DNA from 2 places in the Paraburkholderia sp. BR14374 genome. Region 2 is predicted to be linked to the other one. Evidence: predicted binding sites of a transcription regulator. Region 2 holds the regulator's gene; the other holds the start of a gene.

Region 1 (9,031 bases), on a different contig from region 2:
TTGAGATTGGGCATGACTTTGCACCTTGGGCACGGGTCGCGTTGGGGGTTCGCATCATAAAGCAAGTGCACGGCGGCGCGTCGGCGCGGGGCCGTCTCGCCTGTGTCGGATGCATCCAGCGAGCCATTGCGCAAGCAAATGAAAGTAGATGTTATTCAGTTGTGGAGAGTGAAACGTTGCGTAACGCTGGTCGCGCCGGACGGATTTCACTCCTAAAGTCCACCTCAGCAGCAAAGCCCGCTGGTATTCCGGGACCGCTCCCCGGCCACCCATCCAGCGACGCATAGACCGGGCGGGGCGCGTGAGCCATTCCGTCATCACGACGCCAGAGAGTCCGCCCGTGTCACAACTAAGTCTAGAGAGGATAGCCATGACCCAGATTCGTACGCTCCTGATCGGTACCGCCCTCACCGCTTTTGCCGCGACGGCCGCCGTCGCGCAGACCGCGCAGCCGGCAACAGGCATCGGCGGTCAGGCGCAGATCCAGAGCCAAGGGGCCGCCGAGATGGCGCCGCCGTCCGCGGCCGGCGCCCAAGGCATGCAGGCCGAGCCGTCGGCGCAAGGCATGCAGCAAGTCCCGGGCGCGCCCGCCGCGCAAGGCGTCGCCGCGCCGCCGCCGGGCCGTCTGACGGCTTTGGGCTCGACCGACCCGCTCGTACAGAAGCGCGACGCCGACGCGAAGGCCAACGCCGAGTATCGCGCGGCGAAGAAGTCCTCGAAAGCGGAACTGAAGGCTGAGCAGAAGGCCGCGAAGGACCAGTACAAGGAGCAGGTGCGCGGCGCGAAGCTGAACCAGAAGGCGGACAAACAGAGCGCCAACAACGAAATGAAGATGGAGATGGAAGGGCAGGCTGCCGCGCAGACCGACGGCGCGGACATCAAGCATTAAGCCCTGCTGGATGCCGCGGCGCGTGGGTCGGCGAGGCTCGCGCGCCGGGGGCGTCTGTCACTTTGCAAGCTGTGCCTCAGGGAGAACCCAAATGAACATCGACCGTTCCAGCCGAACCCGCATTTACGCCGCGCTGATCGCGGCTTGCCTGTCATCGGCCGTGCTCGCGCAGACCGCCGACCCGGCTTCGGCACCCGCCACGCACGCTGACAAGAAGGCCGCGAAAGAGCAGGCGAAGGCCGACAAGAAAGCCGCGGTCGCCCAGGCGAAAGCGGACAAGACCAAAACCGACGCGCAGGCCGATGCCGACAAGGCCGCCGCTGAGGCCAGCGTGAAGGACGCGAAGAAGCAGTAGTAGCGCGCGGCGTAGACCGCCAGGCAGGCGCCCCAAAAAAGGGGCGCTTGTCGCATTGGGTTGTATGGATATACAGTGTGCGTCGCATCCTGAAAATCCATCCAACCCGCAAAAACCGCTCAGTGTCCACCGTCGCCGAATCCGCTCCGTCGTTCGATACCGCCGCCTGGCTCGCCAAGCTCAACGACGCTCAACGCGAAGCCGTCGAATACGGGACCGACACGCCAGACGCGCTGCCCGGCGCGCTGCTCGTGATCGCGGGCGCGGGCTCCGGCAAGACCAACACGCTCGCGCATCGCGTCGCTAATCTGGTGGTGAAGGGCGCCGATCCGCAGCGCATCCTGCTGTTGACCTTCTCGCGCCGCGCGGCGCTCGAAATGACCCGCCGCGTGACACGCATCACCGGCGCCGCGGCGACCACCGTCGGTGCACGCGCCGCGCTCGCGCAAGGGCTGACGTGGGCGGGCACGTTTCACAGCGTCGGCGCGCGGCTGTTGCGCGAATACGCGGATCTGATCGGCCTCGCGCCCGCGTTCACGATCAACGACCGCGAAGACTCCGCCGACCTGATGAACCTCGTGCGCCACGAACTCGGACTGTCCGCGAAAGAACGGCGCTTTCCGGCGAAGGGCACCTGCTTCGCGATCTACTCGCGCGTCGTCAACACCGGTGCATCGCTCGGACAGGTATTGGACAGCGCGTTTCCGTGGTGTCGCGAGTGGGAGGACGACCTGCGCAGGCTGTTCGCCGCGTACGTCGACGCCAAACAGAAGCAGAGCGTGCTCGACTACGACGATCTGCTGCTCTACTGGTCGCACATGGCCGCCGAGCCCAGCATCGCGGCCGATCTGTCGGCGCGCTTCGACCACGTGCTGGTCGACGAATACCAGGACACCAACCGCCTGCAGGCGTCGATCCTGCTCGCGCTGAAGCCGGACGGCCGCGGCCTGACCGTGGTCGGCGACGACGCGCAGTCGATCTATTCGTTTCGCGGCGCGACCGTGCGCAATATCCTCGATTTCCCCACGCAATTCGAGCCGCCCGCGATGCAGGTCACGCTCGAGCGCAACTATCGCTCCACCGAGCCGATTCTCGCCGCGTCGAACGCGGTGATCGAACTCGCGAGCGAGCGCTACACGAAGAATCTGTGGACCGACAAGGCGTCGGCGCAGCGCCCGCGCCTCGTCACGGTCGCCGATGACGCCGCGCAAGCTCGCTACGTCGTCGAGCAGGTGCTCGAAGCCCGCGAGCAGGGCGTCAAGCTGAAGTCGCAGGCGGTGCTGTTCCGTGCCGCGCATCACAGCGCCGCGCTCGAGATCGAGCTCACGCGCCGCAACATCCCGTTCGTCAAATTCGGCGGGCTCAAATTTCTCGACTCGGTGCACGTGAAGGACGTGCTCGCGGTGCTGCGCTGGGCCGAGAATCCGCGCGACCGCGTCGCCGGCTTTCGCGTCGTGCAGCTGCTGCCCGGCGTCGGTCCGGCCACCGCGGCGAAGGTGCTCGACGACATCGTCGCGCGCGCGGATGGCGGCGATCCGGTCGCGACCGCGGGCGGTGTGCTGGCCGCGTTTGCGGCGCCCGCAAGGGCGCAAGAAGACTGGCATCCGTTCGTCAGGCTGATGTCGAGCGTGTATGGCCGGCAAACGCCGTGGCCCGCCGAGTTCGAGATGGTGCGGCGCTGGTACGAACCGCATCTGGAGCGCAATCACGAGGACGCCGCGATCCGTCACGCGGACCTGCTGCAGATGGAAAGCATTGCGGGTACCTATCCGTCGCGAGAGCGCTTCCTGACCGAGTTGACGCTCGATCCGCCCGACGCCACCAGCGACGAATCCGGCGTGCCGCTGATCGACGAGGATTACCTGATCCTGTCGACGATCCATTCGGCGAAGGGCCAGGAGTGGCGCAACGTGTTCGTGCTGAATGGCGTCGACGGCTGCATTCCGTCCGACCTGGGCACCGGCAGCGACGAGGAAATCGACGAGGAGCGGCGCCTGCTCTACGTGGCGATGACGCGCGCGAAGGAAGACCTGCATATCGTCGTGCCACAGCGCTTTTACGTGCACAACCAGACCCATCTGGGCGACCGCCATGTGTGGGCGTCGCGTACGCGCTTCATCGCCACGCCGATGCTGCCGTTGTTCGACGCGTACGCATGGCCGCGCGTGCCGGTGGCGAGCGCGCCAAGCGCGGCGGGGCTCGCGGCGGCCGCGCAGGCCAGGATTGAGATCGCGGCGAAGCTCAGGAAGATGTGGGACTGAGCGGCCGGCGCCGCTCAGTTCAGTCGAAGCTCAACGCGGCTGCCGCTGCTGTTGCTGCGCGACCGGAGGCGGCGGCACGAAGAAATTGCGCAGCCATGCCGCGAGCCGCGAGAACACGTCGTACGGCTCCTCGACGAAAATCTCCGGCTTCAAAAGCCGCAGATACTCCATGATCTGCTGCGCTTCCTGCTTCTGGAACGTGCCGTGCGAAATGCCGAGCCGCAACAGCCCACGCAGTTCGCCGAGCTTCTCGCGCGCGGTGCTGCCGACGCTCGTCTCGCACGCGATCTTCGCCTCGTAGACGCGCTGGCGCAGCGATTCGACCAGCCGCCATGCCGGCGTCTGCATCACTTCCTCGAGCGCCTGGATGTCCTGCACCGTGCTCTTGATCTGCGCGGCGAGCGGATCGACCAGCGTCGCGTCGCCTTCCGCTTCCTTGACGATCGCGGCGGCCCAGTCGCGGCATTGCCTGGTGAGCTCCTCGGGCGTCCATTCCGAGCGCGCCGCGAAACCGAAGCCGAACTCGCTCGCCTGACGCATCAGGATCGACACGACGTCGGGAAACTCCTTGTCGAGCGTGCGTTTGGCCCACGCGTACTGGCCGCCTTGCAGCATCCGCTGCACCGCGTGCTCGGTGAGCGGCACCATGTTGTCGAGCAGCTTCGCGCGCAAGAAATCTTCGAACGACGGCGTCGCGAACTGCGGGTCGAGCTTCAGCGAGACCCGCAAAAAGGCCTCGAAGTCTTTGCGCAGCGAAGCGACGGTTTCGTCCTTCAGTTTCAGGGTGATTTGACCCATGTGTTATCCCGTTTAATGCGGCCGCGCGCGGCGCGCCGTCGCACGATCGCCCGGTCACTCCCGGACCGAGGCGACGCGACGCCGGCTGCCGACGCGCTCGATTTCAAGCTGTTGCCGCGTAACCAACGGGACGACTCCCGATGAGCGGACCTCGACTGCATATCGGCGGGGTGGCGGGAAACTTGAGGGCGGCCCGGCGACGGTTGCGGGCTTTGGAGGGGTGCTTCGGGCGCTTGCGCGCCTCGCTGCCGCTGGGAGAGGGGGGCGCGGTCCGCGACGTGTCGACGGACCGCTGACGAGTCGATGAGCGTGGAGAAAGGGCGCGCTTACTTCAGCACCACGCACTGCCATACGAAGAACACGACGAGACCGATTGCGATCGTCAGCAGCGGCCTGCGCGTCACGGCACTGACGACGATCGCGGCGAGCGCGCCGACCAGCTGCGGATTGCGCCAGGTCAACTCGGCGTTGTTGCCGTGCGGCGACACGGCCATCGGGACGATGATCGCGGTCAGCACGGTGACCGGCACGAAGCTGAGCGCCGTGCGCATCAGCGGCGGGAACACGAGGCGCTCGCCGAGCACGAACACGGCCGCGCGGATCAACCACGTAATCGCGGCCATGCCGACGATCAGAACGACGTAGTTCATCGCGTCGCCTCCACCGGACGGCGCGCGCCACGCAGGTTCAGACGCGACATCGACAGCAGCACGCCGACCGCGACTCCCGCGAACACCGCGCCGAGCAGGCCGAGCTTATACGGCCACGCTTGCCAGAAAAACGCCAGCGTGCCGGCGGTGACGGCCGCCGCGATATAGCGCAGCGCGACCAGTTGCGGCACGACGATCGCGATGAACGTCGCGACCATCGCGAAGTCGAGGCCGAGCGACTGCAGGCCCGGGAAGGCCGCGCCGAACAGCAGGCCGGCGACGGTCCACAGCTGCCAGTTCAGATACATCGCGACGCCGGCGCCAAAGAAGTAGTACGGACCGACGGTACCCGGCTCGCGATGCCGGTAGTGCTCCCACGCGACCGCGAAGACTTCGTCGGTGAGCAGCGCGCCGAGCGCCCAGCGCCAGCGCTTCGGCAGATGCGCGACGTGCGGCGCGAGCGTGGCGCTATACAGCACGTGACGCAGATTGACGACGAGCGTGGTCGCCCAGATTACGGCGAAGCTCGCATGTCCGGCGATCAGCCCGAGCGCGATGAACTGCGCGGAACCCGCGAAGACGACGAGCGACATCAACTGGCCGTGCCACAGATGCAGCGGGCCGGACGTCACGAGCGTGCCGAAGATGACGCCGAACGGCGCGGCACCGACCATCATCGGGATGATGTCGCGCGCGCCGGCGGCGCATTCTTTGAGATGGCTGCCGCGGGTGGGCTGGCCTTGGGTGGAATCGGTCAATCTGAGCCTCCTTGATTTCGGAAGCATAGCGACTGACGGGCATTCGGACTTGTACGTTCTTGCGGCGGGTTGCCGGCGGGGGCTACGGCGTAGCGGGGGATGGCTGATGAAGGGCTGGCGCAGACAGGCGAATTGCGGCGCGATGCTCACTGCGTGCGGCGCACGCGACGGCGGTGCCGCATCGCGCGTTACGAGCCGCGCTGCGTTCCTTGCCATTGGCCCGGCGGCACGCCGAACATGCGCCGGAAATGCCGCGTGAAATGGCTCTGATCGGTGAAGCCACATGCGGCGGCGACGTCGGTCACCGGGACGCCGGCGCGCAACGGCGCGAGCGCGCGCTGCAGGCGCACCTGATTGCGCCACGCATGAGGCGGCAGGCCGGTCGATTGCGTGAATAGCCGCGCCGCGTGGAACGGCGACAGACCCGCGGCCTTGGCGACCTCGGCGAGCGTCACCGGTTCGACGAGGTCACCGGTCAGCCGCTCCTGCATCAATGCGACTCGAGTGTCGTCGGTCGCGACGCGCGCGGAGGCGGGGCGCGTCTGCGCATAGCGGACCAGCAAGGTGGACAGTGCGTCGAGCATCGCGGCTTCGGCGGTGAGCGCGTCGTCGCCGGCTTCGAGCAGACGGTGGGCGTGCGCGAGCCGCATCGCGAGATCGGGATCGCGGATCACGCCGGGCGCAAACCACGGCAAGGCCTGCGGCTTGCCGGCAACCTCGTCGGCAAGCGCGCGGAGGAACTCGACCGGCGCATACATCACGCGATACCGCCAGCCCGCCTCGACCGCCTTCGACCCCGTGTGCAACTCGCCCGGATTGATGATCGGCACGCTGCCCGCTTCGGCGACATGGTTCTCGCCGCGATACCGATAGCACTCCGCACCCGCGACGATCACCGGGATCGTGTAGGCGTCGTGCCAATGCGGCGCGAACTCGTGGTCGTGGTATTCGGCGGTAAGCAGATCCGCGCCGGGCAGTAGCGGCGTGCGCCAGTAGCGGGCGGAATCGCGGAAACGAGAGGTGGCGGTCATGACGAAAGTGCAGCTGGACCGGTCAGTTTAACGCGTCGTGGGCGGGGACGGCAGTGGGCGCGCAGGCGCGCTGCGTCGCGCCGCGTGCCGCTCGCGCCGTCAATTGACGGTACTTGCGTTACTTGAGCGGAATCGTCGTGCCGGTCGGCATCGGCACGGCGCTCACGCTGTTTTTCGCGCTGCCGCTGACCACACGGTCGCTGTAGGTCAGATAGACCAGCGCGTTGCGCTTCGTGTCGACCACCCGCACCACGTGCAGCGACTTGAAGATCAGCGACATGCTGACCGAGAACACGTCGTCCTTCTGCTTGATGGGGCCGGTGAAATGCAGCTCCCCGACCTGGCGACACGCGATCGACGCCTCGGTCGGATCTTCGGCGATGCCGAGCGTGCCTTTGACGCCGCCGGTCCGCGCCCGCGACACGTAGCAGGTGACGCCTTGCACGACGGGATCGTCATAGGCTTCGACGACCACGCGGTCGGAGCCTGTAACGTGAAAATTCGTATTGACGCTGGCGATTTCTTCGCCGTGCGCCGAAGAAAGCAGCAGGGCGCCGATCGCCGTGAGCGCGATGTGTAGCGAGGTGGATTTCATGAGCGTGCCGGTTGAGTGTCTGGAGTGAGCCGGCGCCAGAGGGGTGAAACGTGCGCCGTGAAGCCGCCATCGTATAACGGCGTGCCGCGCGCGTGAGGTGGGCGATCGGGGCGCAAAAACAAAAAGGCCCGCACGGATGCGGGCCTTTCAATTTTTTGGCTCCTCGACCTGGGCTCGAACCAGGGACCTACGGATTAACAGTCCGGCGCTCTACCGACTGAGCTATCGAGGAACAGCGGTACAACTTGATCTACATAAAAAACCCGTCTTGGTTAACGGGCTTTTGCAATTCTTGGCTCCTCGACCTGGGCTCGAACCAGGGACCTACGGATTAACAGTCCGGCGCTCTACCGACTGAGCTATCGAGGAACAGAACAACAACAGCAGAGAAGCGAAATTGTAGAGGCGGCTTAAACGCCTGTCAATACCTCTGCGTTCATCTTCATATTAATTCCTGCTCAGCGCGCGAGCAACGCGAGCTTATCCTTCACGTCCTTGAATTCCTCGGCTTCCGGCAGCGGTGCCTTGGTCTTCGTGATGCTGGGCCACGCTTTCGCCAGGTCGGCGTTCAGCGCGATGAAGTCCTGCTGGTCGCCAGGCACGTCTTCTTCGGCATAGATGGCGTTCACCGGGCACTCGGCTACGCACACGGCGCAGTCGATGCATTCATCGGGGTCGATCGCGAGGAAGTTGGGACCTTCGCGAAAGCAGTCCACCGGGCACACATCGACGCAGTCGGTATAGCGGCACTTGATGCAGCTTTCGGTCACAACGTGAGTCATTCAGGCAGCTCCTGCATGCGGAATCAGGGAAGGCGCGGACGCCAAAAGAGTTATTGTAACTTAACGTCAACAGGCAGATGAAACATCGGCCTGTGCGTCTTATATGTTTTTGTGATTAGTTTATGGGGTGCCGCGAACGGCCGCGGACAGCCGGCGCAGGCCGGCGGCACGATGGATGCGGACGCATTCGGGTAACATGCGTCAGGTTGGCGCGCCGCTCTGTTGAGCGCGTCCGTTGCAACGGGGCCGTGAGCCCGTTTCGTTTTTTCAGCGGTCCAGTTCGTACCATCATGATTATTACTTCGCTGCTCGATACCGATCTGTACAAGTTCACGATGATGCAGGTGGTGTTGCATCACTTCCCCGCCGCGAACGCGGAGTACCGCTTCCGCTGCCGCACGCCGAACGTCGATCTGGTGCCCTACATCGGCGAGATTCGCGACGAAGTGCGCAAGCTCTGCGAACTGCGTTTCACCGACGATGAGCTCGACTACCTGCGCCGCATGCGCTTCATCAAGGGCGACTTCATCGAGTTCCTCGCGCTGTTCCATCTGAACGAGAAGTACATTTCGATCACGCCGTCGCTGAAGGGCAATGGCGAAATCGACATCGACATCAAGGGGCCGTGGCTGCATACGATCCTCTTCGAAATCCCGGTGCTCGCAATCGTCAACGAAGTCTATTTCCGCAACACGCAGCAAACGCCCGACTATCACGTAGGCCGGGGCCGTCTGCTCGACAAGATCCAACTGCTCGGCGCGCGTCCCGAATACGCCGACTGCAAGATCGCCGATTACGGCACGCGCCGCCGCTTCTCGAAGCAATGGCACGAGGAGGTGATCCTCACGCTGAAGGAGGGCCTCGGCGAGCAGTTCGCCGGCACGAGCAACGTCTTCTACGCGATGAAGCACA
Region 2 (9,031 bases):
GATTCTCGAAGTGCATGGCGAGCGCATGACGAAGCGCACCTTCAATCCGGGTTTTCGGATCGAGCTGCATCAGAAGGACCTGAATCTCGCGCTCGATGGCGCGCGCAAGCTTGGCATCGCGCTGCCGCATACCGCGAGCGCGCAGCAGTTGTTCAGCGTGTGCGCGGCAAACGGCGGCAAAGCATGGGATCACTCGGCGATGGTGCGCGCGCTCGAGATCATGGCGAATCATGAGGTCGCGCAAACGCCGGATAGCAAGGAGGCGAAGGCGGCCTGAGGTCTCCCTTCGCGGTTCCTGTGTGATTGAGCTCGTCGTCGATTGCGCCGATGGCCGCTTCGGCATCCGCGCGGTAATGATGAGCACAGGTGGGGCGCCCGTTCGTCGCCCGGCGGCTTCGGCTGCTGGCGCGGTGGAACGGGCAAATCGCGCCGCTCTGGGCTGAGAGCGGCAAGTGGGGTCCGCAGCGGCACCCGGCGACGCCGAGGAAGCCTTGGTCGGTCAGACGTCGTCGTCGGGTGTCCGGCTGTCGGATTCGTCAATCAGTATGTATCGAATACCTTCTGCAACGCAGCCGGCGCTGTATGGCCCGCTGCCAGCGCCAGCATCAACAGCACGCGCGCCTTGTACGGATTCAGCGTACCCGCGCTGACGAAGCCGAGCGCGTCGTCGGCGGCGGCGCCGTTGCGCATCACATGCCCTGAGCCGACACGCGACGAGCGCACCACCGCGATACCGCGCGACACCGCCTCGGCGAGCGCCTGCTGCAGCGCCTGATGAATCGAGCCATTGCCCGTGCCCGCGACGACGATGCCGCGCACGCCCGCGGCGACGAGCGCATCGACGGCAATGCGCGACACGCCCGCATAGCTCGCGACGATCTCCACGTGCGGCCACGCCGTATCGATCGCGAACTCGCTTGCAAGCGTATGCGCGCGCACCACGCCGCGCTGAAACTCGACGCGGCCATCCTGCACCCAGCCGAGCGCACCGATTTCCGGCGACTGGAACGCGTCGACCGCATAGGTGCTCGTCTTCACGACGTCGCGCGCGCTATGAATGCGGTTGTTGAATGCGACCAGTACGCCCTGCCCGCGGGAAGCCGCCTGCGCCGCGACCGTCACCGCGTTCAGCAGATTCAACGGACCATCGGCCGATAGCGCCGACGCCGGCCGCATCGCCGCGGTCAGCACGACTGGCTTGTCCGACTTGACGGTCAGATGCAGCAGGTAGGCGGTTTCTTCGAGCGTGTCGGTGCCGTGCGTGACGACCACGCCGTCGACGTCGTCGCTCGCGAGCAGCGCGTTGATACGTTGCGCAAGCGTGGTCCACAGCGGCAGCGCCATGTCCTTGCTGTCGACGCTGGCGATCTGCTCCGGCGCGATCCGCGCAACCGTCGACAGCGCCGGCACCGCCGCGAGCAACTGATCGACGCCGACGACGCCCGCTTGATAGCCGGACGTGTTGGCGGCATCCGCTGCCGCGCCGGCGATCGTGCCGCCGGTCGCGAGCACGGCGATGCATGGCAACGAGGAAGTGGCGCCCGGCGTGCTGGGAGGAGTCGGGAGAGAGGAAGTCGAGGTATTCATGGCGGCGATTGTAAGCGATGCGCCGCGCGCCGCCATGCGTGAAAGCGCGAAGCTTAAGCGGCCTCGCGCAACTGCGCCGCGATATCGGTCTCGCTCAATTGCGGCGCGAACATCTCGATCAGCCGATACGCGTACGCGCGCAGGAACGCGCCCTTGCGCAAGCCGACGCGCGTCGTGCTCGCCTCGAACAGATGCTGCGTATCGAGCGCGACGAGTTCGGTGTCGCGCTTCGGGTCGTAGGCCATCGCCGCGACCACGCCGATGCCCATGCCGAGCTCGACGTAGGTCTTGATCACGTCGGCGTCGATCGCGGTCAGCACGACGTCGGGCAATGCGCCTGCTTTCGCGAATGCCTGGTCGATATGCGAGCGGCCCGTGAAGTCCTGGTCGTACGTGACGATCGGGAATTCGGCGATCTCGTCGAGCGTCAGGTTTTCGCGGCCGACCAGCGGATGATCCTTCGGCACCACCACCACGTGATGCCACGAATAGCACGGGAACGTGACGATGTCGGGGAAGCGGTCGAGCGCCTCGGTCGAGATGCCGATATCGGCCTCGCCGTTGATGATCATCTGCGCGATCTGCTGCGGGCTGCCCTGACGCAGCGCCAGATGCACTTTCGGGAACACCGACGTGAACTGTCGAACCACCTTCGGCAGTGCGTAGCGGGCCTGCGTGTGGGTGGTCGCGACGACGAGGTGGCCGCTGTCCTGATCCGCGTACTGACGCGCGACGCGGCGCAGATTCTCCGCATCGAGCAGCATCCGCTCGATCAGCTGATGCACGGCCTTGCCCGGTTCGGTGAGGCCCGTCAGCCGCTTGCCGCGGCGAATGAAAATGTCGACGCCCAGTTCGTCCTCGAGATCCTTGATCTGCTTGGACACGCCCGACTGCGACGTGTACAGCACGTTCGCCACTTCGGTCAGATTCATGTTCTGCCGCACGGCCTCGCGCACGAAGCGCAATTGCTGGAAATTCATCGATATGTCTCCGGTTCTGCCAGAGTTGAGTTATTAGAGCCGCCAAATGCCAAATGGAACCACTCGGTACGGCCGATACGTTTCTCTCCTGCTTCGAGCGCCGCACGGCGGCGCTGCCATCTCACTGCGCCGGAAACACCCGCAGCGCGCGCGGCACCGCGGTCACGCCATCGCCGACCGCGAGTTGCAGATCACGCCACGTTTCGCGATCGAGTTCGGCTTCGAGCAGATTGCCCGCGCGACCGGCGAGCTCGACGCGCACCGAGCCGCCGAGCGTCACCACGCGCCGCACGTCGACGACGATGCCGTCGCGATGCCCGGCCGCCTGCGGATACAGCTGCAGGTCATGCGGCCGCACATAGGCGAACGCCGGACCGCTGAAACCCGCCGTGATCGCGACCGGCAGCGCGGCGCCATCGACGACGAAGCCTTGCCCATCGACATTGCCGTGCAGACGGTTCGCCGCGCCGAGAAACTCGTAGACGAACGGCGTCTGCGGATGGTCGTACACGTCCTGCGGGCTGCCCACCTGCTCGACATGGCCGCGATTGAGCACGACGATGCGATCGGCCACTTCGAGCGCCTCTTCCTGATCGTGCGTGACGAAGATCGTCGAGATATGCAGATCGTCGTGCAGGCGCCGCAGCCAGCTGCGCAGTTCCTTGCGCACCTTCGCGTCGAGCGCGCCGAACGGCTCGTCGAGCAGCAGCACCTTCGGCTCGACGGCCAACGCGCGCGCAAGCGCGATGCGTTGCCGCTGACCACCGGACAGCTCCGACGGATAGCGTTGCGCGAGCCAATCGAGTTGCACGAGCTTCAGCAGTTCATGCACCTTCTCGCGAATCACCTTCTCCGACGGACGTTCCCTGCGAGGCTTCACACGCAGGCCGAACGCGACGTTCTCGAATACCGTCATATGACGGAACAGCGCGTAATGCTGAAACACGAAGCCCACCTCGCGCTCGCGTGCGCCGACCGCCGCGACGTCCTGACCTTGCAGCTCGACCTGGCCGCCGTCCGCGTATTCGAGGCCGGCGATCACGCGCAGCAGGGTCGTCTTGCCGCAACCCGACGGCCCGAGCAGCGCGACGAGTTCGCCCGGCGGAAAGTCGAGCGACACATTGTCGAGCGCGACGAAATCGCCGAAGCGCTTTTGCAGGTTACGAACGGTGATACCCATTTACAGCTCTCCTTGCTTGAGCGGATGTCGCTGCGACGCAGGCGTGGCGTTGACGAAAAACGAATGGGAAGCCGACTGCGCGCTATTGGCCTGTGACGCACCGGCCGGCGCCGGCCCCGCATGCGCGGGCAGCTCACGCGCCGCCGACAGTTCCGCCGACATATGACGCTCGGCCAGCAGCTTGAGACCCAACGTGACCAGTGCCAGCAGCGCGAGCAGCGAGGCCACGGCGAACGCGGCCGAGAAGTTGTACTCGTTGTAGAGGATTTCGACGTGCAGCGGCATCGTGTCGGTCTGCCCGCGAATATGGCCGGACACCACCGACACCGCACCGAACTCGCCCATCGCGCGCGCATTGCACAGAATCACGCCGTACAGCAGGCCCCACTTGACGTTCGGCAGCGTCACACGACGGAACGTCTGCCAGCCCGATGCGCCGAGCACGTGCGCGGCTTCTTCCTCGTCGTTGCCCTGCGCCTGCATCAGCGGAATCAGTTCGCGCGCGACGAACGGGAACGTGACGAAGATCGTCGCGAGCACGATGCCCGGCACCGCGAAGATGATCTGCACGTTGTGATCTTCAAGCCACGGGCCGAACCAGCCCTGCGCGCCGAACATCAGCACGTAGATCAGACCGGAGATCACCGGCGACACCGAAAACGGCAGATCGATCAGCGTGGTCAGCAGTGCCTTGCCGCGGAAGTCGAACTTCGCGATACACCACGAGGCCGCGAGGCCGAACACGAGGTTCAGCGGCACAGCGATCGACGCGGTGAGCAACGTGAGCTTGATCGCCGACAGCGCATCCGGATCGGCGAGCGCTTCGAAGTAAAAACGCAGCCCCTTATTCAGCGCCTGATAGAACACCGCGGCGAGCGGCACGACCAGAAACAGCGCGAGAAACAGCAGTGCGACGCCGATCAGCAGCCAGCGCACGACGGGCGGTTCGCTGACCGGATCGGGGCGGCGCGCGACGCTCGCCGGGTTGGTCGGAACGCGGCTCATTGCACACCTCCACCGATTGCCGCGACGCTCGTGGCCACTGGCGCCGGCCCCGCATTGCCGCGGCTCGTGCGCCGCTGCAGCCACCACTGCAGCGTGTTGATCAGCAGCAGCATCAGGAACGACACGACCAGCATCACGACCGCGAGCGCCGTCGCGCCCGCATAGTCGTATTGCTCGAGCTTCGTGATGATCAGGAGCGACGTGATCTCCGACTTCATCGGCACATTGCCGGCGATGAAGATCACCGAGCCGTATTCGCCGAGCGCGCGCGCGAAGGCGAGCGCGAAACCGGTCAAGAGCGCCGGGAACACGGCCGGCAGCACGACGCGGCGAAACGTGAGCCAGCGCGACGCGCCGAGGCACGCGGCCGCCTCTTCCTGCTCGCGCTCGAACTCCTCGAGCACCGGCTGCACCGTGCGCACGACGAACGGCAGGCCGATGAACGTCAGCGCGACCAGCACGCCGACCGGCGTGAACGCGATCTTGATGCCGAGCGGCGCGAGGAACTGGCCGATCCAGCCGTTACCCGCATACACGGCCGCGAGCGAAATGCCCGCGACCGAGGTGGGCAGCGCGAACGGCAGATCGACGACCGCATCGACGATGCGCTTGAACGGAAACGTGTAGCGCACCAGCACCCACGCGACGAGAAAGCCGAACACCGCGTTGATCAGCGCGCCGCCGAGCGCCGAGAAGAACGTCAGCCGATACGACGCGAGCACGCGCGGCGACGTCACCGCGCGCACGAACTGGTCCCAGTCGAGCGTCGCGGTTTTCAGAAAGGTCGCAGCCAATGGAATCAGCACCACGAGGCTCAAATAAGCCACCGTGATGCCGAGTGTCAGGCCAAAGCCGGGCAATGCGCTCGGCTTGCGGAAGGTCAACGTGGTCATGCTGGATACTCGTTCATGGTTGATGCTCGCGCGGTTGTTCGTGTTGCGGTGTTGCGGTACTACCGCCCTGCTGGCCACCGGCTCCCGGTTAGCCGAAAGCGCGCCCATTGGGCGCGCCCTTGCTGCCTGTGCCCGTGCTTCAGGCGATGGTTGTTACTGCGGCTGATAAATCGAATCGAATACGCCGCCGTCCGCGAAATGAGTCTTCTGCGCGTTGGTCCAGCCGCCGAACGAATCGTCGATCGTGTACAGCTTCAGCTTCGGAAACTTCGCGGTCAGATCGGCCGGCACCTTGTTCGAACGCGGACGATAGAAATTGCGCGCGGCGATCTCCTGCCCTTCCTCGCTATACAGGAAGTTCAGATACGCGTCGGCCAGCTTGCGCGTGCCGTGTTTGTCGACGACCTTGTCGACCACCGCGACCGGCGGCTCGGCCAGGATGCTCACCGTCGGCACCACGATCTCGAACTTGTCCGGACCGAACTCCTTCACCGACAGAAACGCCTCGTTTTCCCACGCGATCAGCACATCGCCGATACCGCGCTGCACGAAGCTGGTGGTCGCGCCGCGCGCGCCCGAATCGAGCACGCCGGCGTTCTTGTACAGCTTGCTGACGAACTCCTTGGCCTTCTGGTCGTTGCCGCCCGGCTGATGCTCGGCGTACGCCCACGCGGCCAGGTAGTTCCAGCGCGCGCCGCCCGAGGTCTTCGGATTCGGCGTCACGATCGACACGCCCGGCTTCACCAGATCGTCCCAATCCTTGATGTGCTTCGGGTTGCCCTTGCGCACCAGAAACACGATCGTCGACGTGTACGGCGAGGCGTTGTCCGGCAGACGCTTCTGCCAGTTCTTGTCGACCAGCCCCTTGTTCGCGATGGCGTCGATGTCGTAAGCGAGCGCGAGCGTCACGACGTCGGCCTGCAGACCGTCGACCACCGAGCGAGCCTGCGCGCCCGAGCCGCCGTGCGACTGCTTGAAGGTGACGGCTTCGCCGGTCTTGGCCTTCCATTCTTTGCCGAATGCCTGATTGATGTCCTGATACAGCTCGCGCGTCGGATCGTAGGACACGTTCAGCAGCGTGGTGTCGGCGTGCGCGACGCCGCTTGCGCCCAACATGCCGAGCGTACCCGCCGCGCCGACGGCAAGCGCCGTGATCAGTTTTCTGGTTCGAGCCGCGAGCCCCGTATGCCGATGGTCCATTTCAATATTTCTCCGCGTGATGTCCGCTGTTGAGCGTCTGGTGTTGTTTTGCGTCGCGGTCACGTGCACATGAGCGCTAACCCGGAAGCCAGTCTATCGAAGGGCTTTCATCATTAAAAATAATGTTTCTTCATTTTTTAATGCTCAAAAGTGGTAACGGCAGACGCGCCGGCTGTTCAGACGTCGAAATCGTCACCATGTCGCCGATAAACGACGCCCCAGCGCGCCCCTTGCGCCGAACCTAAAGTAAAGCTTGAAATGCGCCGAATACTGTATAAAAATACAGTCACCTGTTCATACATACAGTGGCCATGACCAAACTCACCGCACGACAGCAGCAGGTTTTCGATCTGATCCGCCGCGCGATCGAACGCACCGGCTTTCCGCCCACTCGCGCGGAAATTGCCGCCGAACTCGGTTTCAGCTCGGCCAATTCCGCGGAAGAGCATCTGCGCGCGCTGGCGCGCAAGGGCGTGATCGAACTCGCGGCCGGCGCGTCGCGCGGCATCCGCCTGCTGTCCGGGCAGGAGGATGCGCCGCACCAGTTCACGCTGCCGCATGCGGGCCTGATGCAGTTGTCATTGCCGCTGATCGGCCGGGTCGCGGCGGGTAGCCCGATCCTCGCGCAGGAACATATCTCGCAGCACTACGCGTGCGACCCGGCGCTGTTCTCGAGCAAGCCCGACTACCTGCTGAAGGTGCGCGGCCTGTCGATGCGCGACGCCGGCATTCTCGACGGCGACCTGCTCGCGGTGCAAAAGCGCAGCGAAGCGAAAGACGGCCAGATCATCATTGCGCGGCTTGGCGACGACGTGACGGTCAAGCGTCTGAAGCGCCGGCCGAACGGCCTCGAACTGATCGCCGAAAACCCCGACTACGACAACATCTTCGTGGAAAGCGGCAGCGCGGATTTCGCGCTCGAAGGGATCGCGGTCGGGCTGATTCGCCCCAGCGAGTTCTGATCTTTGTTGCCGGAACGCTCGCGCCGGTTTGTCCGAACCAAGCCGCATTAACGCCCGCATTAACGCCCGCATTACGCGCCCGCATTACGCCGCGCATTCAAGCCGCATCGTCTGGAGAGACTCATGGAACGCCTTGCCCGCCTGCTGCCTTTTCGCCAGTTCGGTCGTCTGCGCCATCTGCGCAAGCTCACGCCTTGCGCGCCGATCGAGGCGCCCGCGGCGCGCACGCCGTCGCTGTTCGACGTACCTGCCGAAGCTTGCGGTCTGCCGTCGTCGTTGCCGGCGTTTGCGCGCGTATCGCTGAATTCGGCGCTGAATATCGCGGAGCCCGCGCGCCGCGCTCCGGTGCGGGTCTATCATGGACCGTCGCGACTGATCATGGTCGGCACGGTGGACGCCGTATGCCGTATGATCGATCGTTGCATAGCCGACGAAGCCAACGTGCACGGCGCGGTGTTCGAAGCCTGAGCGAATTCTGAGCACGCATGCAATAAGCACTTCGGATGTTCAGAGATTCGCGCGGGATGGGATCGTTTCGACCTCGCCGTGGTCGACGTTAGATCATCACTGACGTGGAGTCCCATTCGATGACCATTCCGAAACGCACACCGGGCAGCGCCACCCGGCCGCTGCTGATCACGCTGATCGTGGTGATCGTGATTGCCGCGCTGGGGTTTATTTACGCGTCACCGTATCTCGCGGTGAACAATCTCAAACGCGCGGCTGACGCGCGTGACGTGCAAACCGTCAATCAGTACGTCGACTTCCCCGCGCTGCGCGATAGCCTGAAGCAGCAGGTGGGCGCCATGCTGACGCGCCGCCTCGAAGCGGATGCCGGCAACAAGATGGCCACGATCGGCGCGGTGATCGGCGTGACACTGATCGGCCCGCTCGTCGATGCCTATGCGACACCCGACGGCGTCGCGGCACTGCTGAACGGCATGCCGCCGCGCGGCACACCGGGCGAGCAACCGTCAGCACCGCCAGCCGCGGGCGGAGAAGCGCCGGCCGCATCGGCCGCGGGCGACACCACCACGCACGCAAGCGCGCCGCCGCCCGGGCGTCAAAGCACGGCCGGCTATCGGAGTCTCAACGAGTTTGTGGTCACGTACCGCCGCGGCGAAGGCAACGCGAACTATTCGGCTATCTTCCGTCGCGAAGGTCTGGTCACGTGGAAGCTCGCGGCGATCAATCTGAACGAGTGAGGTTCAAGCCGTGAACTGC

The links. The regulator LexA, encoded in region 2, represses DNA repair genes until DNA is damaged. The targets are predictions, from matches to a motif close to ACTGTATNNNNATACAGT.
Region 1: AB3X86_RS06930 (ATP-dependent helicase) is a predicted target of LexA. The motif match lies at 1,304-1,321, and genes of this name have one in related genera.

Annotation. Positions count from the first base shown of each region.
Region 1 covers NZ_JBFPKF010000002.1:646,699-655,729, reverse strand. The annotation lists gene AB3X86_RS06945 (RNA-binding S4 domain-containing protein) at 1-14, opposite strand, end outside; gene AB3X86_RS06940 (hypothetical protein) at 371-889, shown strand; gene AB3X86_RS06935 (hypothetical protein) at 981-1,244, shown strand; gene AB3X86_RS06930 (ATP-dependent helicase) at 1,367-3,505, shown strand; gene AB3X86_RS06925 (DUF4088 family protein) at 3,536-4,303, opposite strand; gene AB3X86_RS06920 (AzlD domain-containing protein) at 4,630-4,953, opposite strand; gene AB3X86_RS06915 (AzlC family ABC transporter permease) at 4,950-5,711, opposite strand; gene AB3X86_RS06910 (AraC family transcriptional regulator) at 5,900-6,742, opposite strand; gene AB3X86_RS06905 (CreA family protein) at 6,861-7,337, opposite strand; tRNA gene AB3X86_RS06900 (tRNA-Asn) at 7,494-7,569, opposite strand; tRNA gene AB3X86_RS06895 (tRNA-Asn) at 7,631-7,706, opposite strand; gene fdxA (ferredoxin FdxA) at 7,796-8,119, opposite strand; gene pncB (nicotinate phosphoribosyltransferase) at 8,410-9,031, shown strand, end outside.
Region 2 covers NZ_JBFPKF010000008.1:67,476-76,506, reverse strand. The annotation lists gene AB3X86_RS20065 (2-hydroxy-3-oxopropionate reductase) at 1-277, shown strand, start outside; gene AB3X86_RS20060 (asparaginase) at 541-1,587, opposite strand; gene AB3X86_RS20055 (CysB family HTH-type transcriptional regulator) at 1,641-2,567, opposite strand; gene AB3X86_RS20050 (sulfate/molybdate ABC transporter ATP-binding protein) at 2,689-3,747, opposite strand; gene cysW (sulfate ABC transporter permease subunit CysW) at 3,748-4,752, opposite strand; gene cysT (sulfate ABC transporter permease subunit CysT) at 4,749-5,645, opposite strand; gene AB3X86_RS20035 (sulfate ABC transporter substrate-binding protein) at 5,799-6,845, opposite strand; gene lexA (transcriptional repressor LexA) at 7,157-7,807, shown strand; gene AB3X86_RS20025 (hypothetical protein) at 7,931-8,275, shown strand; gene AB3X86_RS20020 (DUF2939 domain-containing protein) at 8,395-9,012, shown strand.